Regions from separate parts of the Lysinibacillus sp. GW823-FHT06C08 genome, predicted to be linked through region 2. Evidence: riboswitches for the same ligand, from Rfam matches in the RefSeq annotation. Region 2 holds a riboswitch; each other region holds the start of a gene.
What was found. A riboswitch is a leader RNA that binds a small molecule or an ion and turns the genes downstream of it on or off. The one in region 2 is predicted to bind S-adenosylmethionine.

Region 1: another riboswitch for S-adenosylmethionine. It lies ahead of AC1Q6O_RS14420 (Na+/H+ antiporter NhaC family protein); the one in region 2 lies ahead of AC1Q6O_RS15410 (cyclase family protein).
Region 3: another riboswitch for S-adenosylmethionine. It lies ahead of AC1Q6O_RS21650 (bifunctional homocysteine S-methyltransferase/methylenetetrahydrofolate reductase); the one in region 2 lies ahead of AC1Q6O_RS15410 (cyclase family protein).

The regions. Positions count from the first base shown of each region.
Region 1 is NZ_JBXAHN010000005.1:278,784-283,412, forward strand. Features, by position in the region: gene AC1Q6O_RS14400 (hypothetical protein) at 1-440, shown strand, start outside; gene AC1Q6O_RS14405 (class I SAM-dependent methyltransferase) at 1,129-1,863, opposite strand; gene AC1Q6O_RS14410 (hypothetical protein) at 2,159-2,491, shown strand; gene AC1Q6O_RS14415 (DUF3953 domain-containing protein) at 2,678-2,911, shown strand; SAM riboswitch class I at 3,031-3,134, shown strand; gene AC1Q6O_RS14420 (Na+/H+ antiporter NhaC family protein) at 3,239-4,519, shown strand.
Region 2 is NZ_JBXAHN010000006.1:180,447-185,075, forward strand. Features, by position in the region: gene AC1Q6O_RS15400 (helix-turn-helix domain-containing protein) at 1-1,054, shown strand, start outside; gene AC1Q6O_RS15405 (YuzC family spore coat inner layer protein) at 1,204-1,605, shown strand; SAM riboswitch class I at 1,704-1,810, shown strand; gene AC1Q6O_RS15410 (cyclase family protein) at 1,899-2,636, shown strand; gene AC1Q6O_RS15415 (DedA family protein) at 2,666-3,262, opposite strand; gene AC1Q6O_RS15420 (Cof-type HAD-IIB family hydrolase) at 3,336-4,109, opposite strand; gene AC1Q6O_RS15425 (DUF2225 domain-containing protein) at 4,334-4,629, shown strand, end outside.
Region 3 is NZ_JBXAHN010000014.1:33,595-38,223, reverse strand. Features, by position in the region: gene metH (methionine synthase) at 1-481, opposite strand, end outside; gene AC1Q6O_RS21650 (bifunctional homocysteine S-methyltransferase/methylenetetrahydrofolate reductase) at 474-2,321, opposite strand; SAM riboswitch class I at 2,411-2,510, opposite strand; gene AC1Q6O_RS21645 (protoporphyrinogen oxidase) at 2,613-4,007, opposite strand; gene AC1Q6O_RS21640 (globin-coupled sensor protein) at 4,197-4,629, opposite strand, start outside.

The DNA of each region.
Region 1 (4,629 bases), on a different contig from region 2:
TAATTGGTAGCGACAATATCTCTACAAAGTCATCGGATGAATTTGATTCAAGTAAACGAAAAGATTCCCAGCTACAGGAAAGAGTATTGGCAAGGACAAGCACTCAGGAAATGGACATGCTTCATAGACTTCCACTGAATTATCTAAATGCTACAACTGCAAATGGTGAATTTCATAAATCTTTTTACAGCAATCATTCTCCACAAGAATTTGATATTCACTATGATATAAAGAATAAGGGGACACAACCATTTAGCTTAAAAATTTATAATGCAGATGCCAAACTATGGGCTCAAAAAACCGTAAATGCAGGAGCAAAATATTCAACGATACTAGAAAAGGGTAGCTATACAATGTCAGAAGGGGTGTATAGCATTTCCATCATTACAGTTGATGGGGCAGAGGGTGTATTTGATTTTGCCATTCAAGTAATCGATTAAAATATTTTTAAATTTTATGTAACTTATTGCAACATCAACCGTCTACCTCATTAGTAGAATACAAAAAACTAAAGCAAGCTAGTAACATTCACTTTTCACAAAAAGACCAGGATTCACTTATTTCGTGACTTCCTGGTCTTTTTGTGCGGGTAATCCTATTTTTTACGAAAAAATAGGCCAAATAATGAAACCTTTTAGCTGTTTATTCGTATTCATAAATGAATCTAAAGCTAAGCAATATTAATTAGTAAGATTCACTTTCACTTAAAAGGCTAGAACTTACATAATTTATGTAGGTATCTAGTCTTTTTTGTTAGTTTCCTACTTGCAAAATAAATAGGACATGAGTAACTCCTATGCTCGAAAAAACATAAATTCCTACCAAAAATTGAATGGAAAATATTTTAACTTGTTCCACGCCTCAACTTAGCGTAGTATTAATACGAATCAAAACTAAGTAAATTAGTAAGATTCACTTTCACAATAAAACCAGGCGCTCTTCTATGAGGAGCATCTGGTTTTTTGTTTTATCTGAGATTTTCAGAGAATTAATTTATGGGACAATCTAGCCCTCTATTACCACTACTCAGTATTTGGCAGGCATCATGCAGCTGTAGCGATGCTGCCCCATTAAATATGAAGCAACGAAATGTGCTAATGTAATAGATATAATCACACGTATAAACGCTTATTTTTTCTCTGCCACTATCATTAAAAACATAGGTCTTCGTAGTTCATCTTGCATACCTGGAATAGTTTGTATCATTTCCTCAGAGGGCATAGGTTCCTTCACAGCACGTATTGTAAATCCCACCTGTATTAAATCATTCATATAAGTGGATAATGTACGGTGATATTTAATGACATTTTCGGTAAGGAAGGTTGTTTCGCGCATGCCTTCTGTTTGATAATGGTCCACTGGCCAATGCAGTCGGTTTCCTTGTTCATCATTGTACCAATCCTGTTCATGGCGGGATGTGAAAATAGGGTGCTCCACTGAAAATACGAACGATCCGCCAGGTTTTAAATAGGTATAAACCTTTTTGCATAGTGCTTCAAAGTTTTGTAAATAGTGAATAGCTAAGGAACTTAATACAACATCAAATTGAGAAGCGGAAAATTGAATGTCCTCAATCGGTATTTGCAAATAGGAAATAAAAGGATCATCCGTTTTTTCCTGAGCTTTTTCCAGCATTTTTTCAGATATATCCACACCAATCACTGATTTTGCCTGTTGTGCGCGCGCATATCGACAATGCCACCCGAAACCACATCCTAAATCAAGCACATGTTTATTTTTCAAATCAGGTAAAAGTGTTTTTAATACATGCCACTCTCCTGCGGCGTCCAGCCCTTGAACAGAACGTGGCATTTTTTCGTAAGCAGAAAAGAATTGCATATCATCATATTTATTTTGCTTCATCGTTTAAACATCTCCTATAATTAAGCTAGCCTCCTACATATCCTTGGTGATCTAGGAGGCTAGCTATCTTCTTCTAACCATGGTTTTCACCCCTATAATAGCTTTTCAAAACCATTCAAGAATACATAAAAAGTAAAGTACAAAAAGAGTAATCCTGAAATAAACGAAACTATTTGCATAAGCCTTTTCCCATTATTTTACCACCGATGCTACTTAAATATGAAAGGATTAGCCCCCAAAGGATTGAAACGGTGATAAATCCGAAGAAGAAGGGAGGTAAGCTTTTAGTTGCTGAATGTCCAATAGTTGTACCACCTACTATACTTCCACCAACCGTTGGGAATCAACGATTGCAGTCGTTGCTGAAACTACTAGCCAAACACCAGTAAAAAATAAGCCCATAATGATTTCTTTTCAATCGCTGCTCCATGACTCTAATTTTTTGCATGCAAACGTATCTCGGAAAGCTTGGAAGGTTAAAGGGCCAAGCATGATAGTACCGCCAATCCATAAAATGAATTGGAATATTGTACTAGATTGTACTAGAAAGGCTATTCCCAAAACCTATAGTACAGCGTACACCATGTCACCAACAGCACAACCTAAAGAAAAGATAAATGCAGGGTAAAAGCCTTTTGTCAGCCCTGTTCGAATTAAACTTAAATTTCCTGTTTCTAGTTCAAAAGCCAATTAAAAAAACAAAAATAAAAAGTTGTTGGGCTTTCATTTGTCATCTCACCCATCATAGAATTTTTTTATTCAAAAAAGGTTAGATAACTGTTAGTATTCGTTCAAGCAAATAGGGGGAATCGTTTTGTTAAAAACAGTACAAATTATTTTATCAATAATAGGCATCACGCTTTCCATTTACGGATTTATGACACATGATTATCGGCTAAACTTTTTAATGATCCTTTTTCTAGGTTTATTTATGTTAACATTAGGAATTAATGAATTTCGGAGAGAGAGAAAATTATATGGTTGGTTTTTAGTCGGGGTATTTATATTTTCGATCTATGTGTCCATTCAAAGCTTCGTATTCGTATAAAAAGTTGAATTTCGCACTTGATAATAGTCGTGGGATTTTTTTACAATTAAAAACATGTTGCAATTATGGATGTTTTATTTTAGTATTTTAATATTGTGTCAAAAATATAATATTTTTTCTTCTTATCAAGAGAGATGGAGGGACTGGCCCGATGAAATCTCGGCAGCGGAACTATTAAGTTACTGTGCCAAATCCAGCAAGCAATGTTCTTGATAGATAAGAGGAGCGTTTTAACTATAAGGGCTCTTCTTGTTATTTCAAGATGAGGCCTTTTTTATGGTGAAAAAATAAAAAATAGGGCTGATTTTTAATTTTTGGAGGTAGACAATGAAGAAAGAGAATCCATGGGCGCTAATCCCATTTGTTATTTTTATGATTTTATTTATTGGTTCAGGGATTATAATGGGTGATTTTTATGCCTTTCCTGTCATTGTAGCCATCAGCATTTCAGGTGCTGTAGCTCTAGCGATGAATCGAAAAGAATCGTTTTCCCGAAAGGTTGATATTTTTTGCCAAGGTGCCGGAAATTTAAATGTCATGCTGATGGTTATTATTTTTCTATTAGCAGGGGCATTTTCAGAGGTAGCGAAGGGAATGGGGGCTGTAGATTCCACTGTTAACTTTGCTTTATCGGTTATACCGCAAAACCTGGTTGTCGTAGGCTTATTCATCATTGCCTGTTTCATCTCTCTATCCATGGGCACATCAGTGGGGACGATTGTTGCGCTGGCGCCAATTGGAGTTGGAATAAGCGATCTTACGGAGCTACCTATTGCTTTAGTGATGGCAGCGGTTGTAGGCGGTTCGATGTTTGGTGATAATTTATCTTTTATTTCAGATACTACTATTACTGCAGTTCGTTCACAAGGCGCGCAAATGAAGGACAAATTTAAGGTCAATTTTTGGATTGTATTGCCGGCAGCTATTATCACAAGTATTATTTTAGGGTTTATGACATCCGGGGGGACAGCCCAAGTAGAGCATCTAAGCTATAATTGGATAAAAATTATTCCCTATGTTTTAGTTATTATTTTAGCGTTATCTGGAATGAATGTTTTCCTCGTTCTTGCATTAGGGATTGTTCTCGCCGGTGCTGTTGGCTTAGCAGATGGCAGCTATCACATAATGAGCCTTATACAAAAGATTGGTGAAGGAATGGAAGGGATGTATGAAATCGCCTTTCTGGCTATATTAATAGCTGGAATGGTGGAAGTTATTAAATTTAATGGGGGAATTGACTTTTTACTCCGTCTTGTAACGCGCAGGATTAAATCGCAGAAGGGTGCTGAATTTGGTATAGCTGGTCTTGTGGGTCTAACTAATTTATCTACGGCCAATAATACAATTGCTATTCTAATTGCCGGGCCACTTGCCAAAAATATTGCTGACCAGTATGAGATTGAGCCGAGAAAGTCTGCAAGTATTTTAGATATTTTCTCTTGTACAGTCCAAGGTCTTCTCCCATACGGAGCCCAATTTCTTGTAGCCGCAAGCGTAGCCAAAATTTCGCCAGTGAGTATCTTGCCGTACTCTTTCTACCCAATTCTTATTGGTATTTGTGGTATGATAGCGATATTCATTGGGTACCCGAAAAAAAAGAAAGCCTAAACTTTTACTACTGAAAATTAAACATGAACGACGAAAGTAGCTCAATCTAAATAAAGATCAGCAAGCTGGTTATTTCAGACTGTAGACAAAAGCCATCGAGTAGTTTGATA
Region 2 (4,629 bases):
GGATTGGACTGTTGAACAGTTAGCAGAACTAGCAGAAGTTCCAAGATGGAGTTACTCTCGTATTTTTAAAGATATTACGGGGCAGATTCCTCTTCATTATTTAAATAGTATACGTATTGAAAAGGCCAAACAGTTATTAATGACAACTAATGATCGTGTCTTTGAAATTAGTCAGTCCATTGGCTTTAATAACGAATATTATTTTAATCGTCGTTTTAAAGAGCATGTAGGTATTTCCCCAGGGCAATATCGACGAAGTCAGAGCAATAATGTACGTGTATTTGCACCGTTCTTAGAGGACTTCTTTGTAGCTTTAGGGATTACACCCATTGCTCAATTCAGTCATTCCAAATGGGGAAAACAAGACTATTTAGGTTTGCAGGATGTTCCCGATATCGATGTACAGTTTGGAGAAGTGGATCGTCTCTTTCACTATAAACCAACTTTAATTATGTTAGATGCTGGTATAGAGCGTTGGGAAACTTGTCTTCATTTAAATAAGCTGGCCCCAATCTGTCACCTAAACCACCCTGGGGAGGACTGGCAATCGACTCTCTTTAAAATTGCTGATTTAACAGGGAAAACCTCTATGATGCAAGACATTATCATGGAATATGAGGATAAGGTACAGAAGGCTCGACGAATTCTCGGTAAATCCGTTTATGGGCAAAGTGTTGCATTTCTTCGCATTTCGGCCATTGGCATTACACTGTATGCTGGCCCTGAATGCGGCTATACAGGGCCAATCCTATATCGTGACTTGGGCTTAACGCCTCATCCATTAGTATGGAAAATACCGCTTAACCAGCGTAAAGCTCATCTGACATCAGATCAACTGCTACAGCTAGACGCTGATCATTTGTTTATCACCTTCGACAAGCAACACTCCATTTATGAGCATGAAGAGCGTACTATTTTAAAATCTTCTATGTGGAAAAACCTAAGAGCAGTTAAGAGCAGCTGTGTTTATGAGGTGGATTTTTTAACGTGGATGAATTATGGAATCCTATCACATAGCAAAAAAATAGACGATGTATTAAATGTTCTTGGCTAAAGAACGTAAAGGAAGCTGCCATGGCTTCCTTTTTTGTTTATGTAGCATATTATGTTTTACACTCCTGTACAGGACTATCTTTATCCAAACACCTAAAAAGATCATGATACATAAGATAAGATATCAGCTTTTGGATAGGAGGAATTGAATTGTATTATAATCCTTATCCGTATTTTGTTCACCCCTACCATTACCCAATACCATCGACAGCCCATCACCTTGCAGCTAGACCCTTTTCTCAACATTTAGCAATGCCGACCAGTAATAGTGCCTTTCCCCCTGTTGATACACAAAAATTAATATCTTCAGCTACGCGGATAAAGGCGATTATGCAGCAAGCACAATTACTTACGGATAAAATTGATAGCTCTCAACAATTTGCCCATGATTTAAAAAATGCTGCACAACTTTCAAATAAAACAGAGGTCGAAAAATTGATTACATCCACAGGCGTCACTACAAAATTCGAAACCAACTATACACCAGATAATTTTAGAATACAGCTTATGGATAGTGGTTGCTGTAGAGTAACGTTAATTTTGAATTGGTAAATAAAAATTTTAACCCTGTAATCCTATAAAAGTTGTAAACTATAAAAATATATGCTAAAGTATTTGTACTATTATTTCTGAAAATTCTTATATTCTATTTCTTATCAAGAGAGACGGAGGGATCGGCCCGATGAAGTCTCAGCAACCAGCTCAATCAGTATGGTGCTAATTCCTTTTGGCAAAATCTAAGCCTGAAAGATGAGAAGACGAACTACCCACGTATGATTCAGGGAGTCCTCTTCTATAGAGGACTCTTTTTTATTTACCATTACTTTTAGAAAGCAGGAAATTAAATGTCTAACGAACTTTTAGAAGCATTGCACTTACTAAAATCAAAACAATGGGTCGATTTGACACATACCTTCGGCCCACATTCACCTCATTTTTTTATGTTTGAAGATGCTAAATTTGAAACATTATTCTCGCATGATGACGGTTTTTTCGCACAGCAGTTTACTTTTCCCGGACAATATGGAACACATATTGACCCACCTGTTCACTTTGTAAGAGATACTCGTTTTCTAGATGAACTAGAGCTAAAGGAGCTCGTTCTCCCGCTTATCGTTATTGATAAATCACAAGAAGCTACTAGTAATCATGACTTTACGCTCAGTGTCCAAGATATTCTAGAATTCGAGGCACAACATGGACAAATAGAAGAAGGTACTTTTGTGGCACTGCGAACAGATTGGAGTAAGCGTTGGCCCGATAAAGAAGCATTCAATAATAAAGATGTGGATGGCCATAATCATCTTCCAGGCTGGGGCTTGGAGGCATTACAATTTTTATTCAAGGAACGTAAAGTAAGTGCAATCGGTCATGAAACTTTTGATACCGATTCTGCTACTGATTTTCGTCAAAGCGGCAAATTGGATGGAGAATATTTTGTCCTTGATCAAGACACCTATCAAATTGAGCTTATGACTAATTTGGACAAGCTTCCTCCAAAAGGGGCTATTATTTTTAATATTGTACCTAAGCCTGAAAAAGCATCTGGATTCCCTGTTCGATCATTTGCCATTTTGCCATAACAAAAAGTCGGTACGAATCATACCGACTTTTACTTTTGTACGTTTCTTTTTTTCAATAAATAATAAACGATTAACATGACAAGGACAAACAGTAAGATGACATAAATACTGTAATGGGACAAATAGTAACCGACGAATCGCCACTTCTCCCCTAATACTTTTCCTAATGTTATAAATGTGAACGTCCAAATAAATGCTCCTGTATAAGCAAAGAATGCGAATTTCTTATAGGGATAATTATTAATAGCCGCAATATAAGCTGTCAGATGGCGTACACCTGGAATAAAATAGCCCACTATTAATAAAAAAGGACCTACTTTCGTAAACATTTTTTTAGTAAAATCAATTTTTTGCTCAGTTATATGAAATTTTGGCCCATATTTCTGCAAGAGCGGTAAGCCAAATCGGTGGCCGATATAGTAGCTTAAAGTAATACCTCCCATGGCGCCAATCAGGGCGCTTACTAACGCTGGGATATGTTCAAGACTTTCTCGATAAACACTATAGCCTACATAAGTTAAAAATACTTCATCAGGAAGTGGCAACCCAACAATGCCTCCAATTAGGATTACAATGATGCCAAAATACCCGTAATGTTCAATTAGAGATTGCACATGCTGCGCCATTTTCCGACCACCTAACACCTTTTCTATACAGTCATAACCGTATCCCTAAAAAATTGCTCAAGCAAATATGTCGTTAAATAATGTGAAGCTGACGTAAAGCAAAATCTATGCCACCTTCAATGGATTTCTTTGTAACAAAATCTGCAGCATTTTTTAGAGCTTGGCTCCCATTTCCCATGGCAACCCCGAGGCCAACCTGCTCTAGCATATCTATATCATTCTCTCCATCTCCAAAAGCTATTGCATCCTTAGAATTAATCTCAAAATAATCCAGTACAGCCTTCACAGCTATCGACTTGGACACATCCTGCTGTAAGACATTCACAATATAAGGATGCCATCGTTGCCGTAATATATTCGAAAATTGACAAGCTAATCTTTTTTCAGTCTGCTCATCTGCATAAAGACACATAAGAAAAACCTCTTCTTCTATAATACTGTCATTTCTAACGGGAAAATCACGTAAAGACAATGTCTCTTGCATCGCGCTTAAAGCTAACGGATTTTGAATAGCATTCATCGTAAGTTGTTCTGTAAAAAATGTTAAGGAATGCTGTTGTTGCTGTGCAAAAGCTTGAACATTTTGAACAATGCCCTTATCAATCGGAATTTTATGTATGACAACATCCTTGTGCTTCACATATGCTCCATTTGCCGTAATAAAGGTTTCAATTCCCAAACTTTTCAGCTCTTCACACATGGACAATGGCCTTCCTGTCGCAGCCACTAGATGAATCCCTTTATCCTGTAGTAGGTGAATGGCCTGCCTTGTACTTTCTTCCACAGCGCCATCCTCATAATTGATCAGAGTACCATCCACATCAAAAAACACTATTTTAAATGTCATTTACTTCATCCTCTCGCACATAACTTTTGAACTATACAATCGAAATTCCTTGAAATAAATTGTACATAATTCGACAAACTTTTCTTGACCTATATAACTTACTTTAACTACACCGATAAATACTATTACAAGCTTATTTCTAATGATATTTAACTAAAAATGTAAGAATAATTTTTAATTTAATAATTCTAAAGGAGTATACCAAAGAACACAGAATTGTTAAAATGATAGATAATGAATTAAATACATTGAACGATTATCGATTGCGTTTAAATAGAACAAAAGAAATACTAATTCTAGAGCATGCAAAGGAGTTGATTCTTATGGCATTTAACATCTACTACTATGAAAGTAGCGTAGATTGTAAATTTTGCAAAAAGCATTTTACAACGTATAAAGTACGCCCAAATCGATATAAAATTATCGAGGAACAAACAGATTTCATGCCCGTCTATAATGGCCTAAACCCTTTGCTGTATGAAGTTGCTGTGTGCCCACATTGTGGCTTTGCTTTCCATAA
Region 3 (4,629 bases), on a different contig from region 2:
GCAATAGCACATCTGCCCCTGCTTCAATCAATGCCTTTGCCTGCACAAAGAAATTTTCTTCTAATTCATCAAATGTAATGCCGCCTGTAACTGACAACGTCTTCGTTGTTGGACCCATTGCGCCTGCAACAAAGCGGGGCCAGTCGGAAGTCGTATAATTGTCAACTGCTTGACGGGCAATTTCAACTGCACGTTTATTAATTTCTTCCGCTTTTGCACCTAGATTATATTCATTTAATACAAGAGGTGTTCCACCAAATGTATTTGTACAAATAATATCTGCCCCTGCCTCTAAGTACTTATGATGAATTTTCTCAATGACATCAGGTCTAGTAAGCACTAAATTTTCATTACAGCCATCTAGGTCCTCTCCACCAAAATCATCTGCTGATAAGTTTTCATTTTGCAGCATGGTTCCCATTGCGCCATCTAGAATTAATATTCTTTTATCAAGTTGTTCTTCAATCATGTGCTTAGCCATTTATACTTACCCCTTTTTTCTGTTCATCCAATTGCTCTATATATTTCATTAATTCTAATGTCACATCGTAGCGTAAAAATGGTGTAATAAGGTAAATACCTTGGAAATATTGCGCAGCCACTTCTACTAATTCCTTGGCAATTGCAATCCCCTCAAGTGTAGCGCGTTCCTTATCTTCACCACATGCTTTCATCCTTGATAAAGCATCTTCAGATAATTTTATGCCTGGCACCTCATGATGTAAAAACTCTGCACTTTTATAACTCGTAACGGGCATAATGCCAATATAAATCGGTGCTTGTAAATGCTTCGTTGCTTCATATATTTCTATAATTTTTTCCTTTGTATAAACAGGCTGTGAAATGAAATAGTCTGCTCCATGCTCAATCTTTTTTTCTAAGCGTGCCACAGCACGATCTAAAACACGAACATTAGGGTTAAATGCAGCAGCCACAGAGAAGTTAGCCTTTTTCCGTAGTGGTTTCCCTGAGAAAGAAACCCCTTCATTTAATTGTTTAATTAATTGGATAAGCTCCATCGAGGAGACATCATATACGCTAGTGGCACCAGGGAAATCTCCAACCTTCGTTGGGTCACCCGTAACAGCTAGCACATCATGAATTCCTAAGGCATTTAACCCCATTAAATGTGATTGAAGACCAATTAAATTACGATCTCGACAGGTAATATGTGTAAGGGGGCGCACGCCATTAGTACTTTTCAATAACGCCCCCATTGCAATATTGCTAATACGTGGGGATGCCAATGAATTGTCTGCCATCATCACTACATCGGCACCTGCCTCATATAGTTGTTTGGCCCCTTCAAGAAATCCATCTATTTCTAAGTGTCTAGGTGTATCCAACTCTACGATGACCGAGCGTTCACGCTTTACTTTTTCATGAAGTGGTTCAAATTTAGCTGGCTCGGCATCACGAACAATTTCAATCTTTTTAGGCTTCGCATGCTTTTCACTAACTGGTGATAGCTCTTCTAAATACTTCTTTGCGGCTGCAATATGCTTTGGTGTCGTACCACAACAACCCCCAATTAAGCGAACACCCTGATCACGCAGTTCAACAGCAGCGCGACCAAAATAATCAGCCTCCGACTCATAAACAACACGCCCGTCCTCTAAATCTAATAGCGAAGCATTTGGATAGGCTGACATAAATGCCTTTGCCGGAAGTTCTACAGCCTCAAACGCTTGAATCGTATGATATGGACCTAGACGGCAATTGACACCAACAATATCTGCACCAAGAATCTCTAACTCATGTAGCGCATTATTTAAAGACATACCATTTTGTAAAACACCAGGCTCATGCATAGATACTTGAGCAATTATCGGTATATTAGTTTTGGCGCGTAGCACGTTTAATGTTGCTGTTAATTCTTCAAAATCATAATAAGTTTCGAGTAAAAGGCCATCAGGATTTCCTGCAAGTAACACACTTGCCTGCTCTTCAACGGTCGCTAATATGTCATCTAATGTTGCATCGCTTTTACGAATGCCACGAATTCCACCAATTGTTCCTAAAACAAATTGACCGCCATCCGCTGCTGCTCGCTTAGCAATAGTAATAGCTGCTTCATTAAATTGTTTGACACTTGATTCTAGTCCATAGCGAGCTAATTTAATGGCATTGGCACCGTACGTATTCGTTTGAATAATATCAGCACCCGCTGCGATATATTCTCTATGAATCTTTTCAATTAATTCAGGTCTCTGAACATTCATTTCCTCATGACAATACTCCAATCCATAGCCATACAACACTGTGCCTATTGCACCGTCTGCCGTCAATACATGCGTTTTTAATTTTTCAAGCAATCCCATAAAACTAGCCTCTCTTCCTCTATTTCTGTATAATAAAAAGCCTTCTTTTATATAAAAAGAAGGCTTTAACGACTCATCATTATTGTTCCTTCTCATCTTCGACTCAACGGTCTTCTGGATTTAGCACCTGACAAAAAGTTGGTTGCTGAAGCTTCAATGGGCCAGTCCCTCTGCTTCTCTTGATAAGAATTATTAAGTATGAATTTTTTAAATAATTAAAAGAATCATATCGTTTACAGACGAATGAGTCAAGACTATTTCACATAACAAAGAAATTATTTGCTTAAAAACTTAGAAATTGGATAGTTCTTCTGCAAGCTCTTCACCAATTTTTTTCCCATTTTGAATGCAAGCACCAATACCTACTCCAAAATAAGAGCAACCCGCTATCGATAAATTCGGATAGTTTTCATTCAGCTCTAGTAGTAAGCCTTGTAGCGCTTCCCGGTGAGCTAAGTCATATTTAGGCATTTGATCAATCCACTTTGTGACATTCACAACGGTTGGCTTTTCATCAATTCCTAGGCTTTTCCGAACATCTTCTAAAGCGACGGCTGCCAATTCGTCGTCAGTCATTTTACGTAACTGCTCATACGCCGGATTAATACTCTTATAGAATAGGCGAACAAGTAGTTGATTGTTTTTCGATGTATGCTTCCACTTGCGACTCGTCCAAGTTGCTGCATTACAAGTGACATCAGAATTATGCGATACAATATAGCCTGTTCCATCCGCAGGTAAGTTTGCATCAGGCACATCAAAGCCTAGATAAATAGTAATGGCTGATGCTGTAGTAAACTGATCAAAATAATGTGTTAAGGAGTCGTCCTGTAATATACTTTGAACCGCTTCATTCGGTAGCGCTAGAACAACATAATCTGCCTCAATGTATTGACCATTTGCTAATGAAATCGAATACTTGTTCTCCATTTTTTGGACATGATTTGTGGCTACCCCTTTAATGATGTCTACCTCTGTTAATTTCTGTTCTAATCGCTCAATTAAAGAGGATAATCCATTTTGAAATGAAATAAATTTTTTATTAGCAGCTTTAACAAATTGCTCACGATTCGCATCAAAACCTTTTATGATACTTCCATAGTCATTTTTATAGTCAATTAAATACGGTAAAGTGGAGGCAATAGAAAGTTGGTGTAAATCACCAGAATAGACACCTGCTAAAACAGGTGCAATTTGATTTTCCACAAGCTCTTCGCCAAGATAATAAGTTAAAAATTCCCCTATTGAGCTTTCTTTTGTAAAACCTGCATTGGGTAAAGTTAAATCTTTTAAAGCTTCTTGTTTGGCCTGGTCAGAGATAAGTGTGCTTTCCTCAAGTGATGCCACACTCATAGGTATACCGAAAGTAGAATCCGCTGGAATGGCGTGCAGCTCGTTATTTGTATAAATATAGGATATACCTGTTTCGTTGTAAACGAGATGATCTTCAAAGTCTAGCTCCTGCACTAGCTCCATTACACCTTTATGGCGAGCTACGATTGAATCAGCACCAGTTTCCATAATAAAACCTTGTTCATAGGCTGAATATAGTTTGCCACCTAAATATGTATTTTTTTCTACGAGCACTAGCTGAACATCTAAATTTTTTTCCTTCACTTGGCGTTGCAGATAATGCATTGTGCATAAACCAGTAATACCGCCACCTAATACAACAACTGTTTTCATAGTAAACCGCCCCTATTTTTAGTTCTGTCTACAGTATAAACTTATTTTCATTGAAAATTACGTTAAACCCTTTACAAATTTAGCAAAAATAGAGCTATCTCAACTGTGAGATAACTCTAGCTCCAAGAATATGCTTACTAAACACACATTATAATGAGTACTATAGTGTTTAATATAGCTACTAGTGATCTAGCTTTTTAAATTTTGGGCAAAGCTAGCTAATTTTTCTGCTGAGTTCGTTACTTCAGTAAAAGAACTACCCAACCCACTTAATATACCTGCGATTGCTTGTATTTTCGTCGCCATGCAATCATTTTGATCTTTTGCTTCTGTCATTGCCCCTACTATATTTGTAAATTGTCCTTCCGTGTGTAACATATTATCCTCACCAGATGCCACCTCATCTTGGATATGAATGAGAGATTGCTCTAATTTCCCGGTGCGTTCACTCGTTTTTTGCAACAATAATGCAACAGCGGTGACAGATTCCTTTGTTTGAATGGATAATTTACGTACTTCATCAGCTACTACACTAAATCCCTTCCCTGCTTCTCCGGCACGGGCTGCTTCAATAGCAGCATTTAAGGCTAACAAATTGGTCTGATTGGCAATATTGGTAACG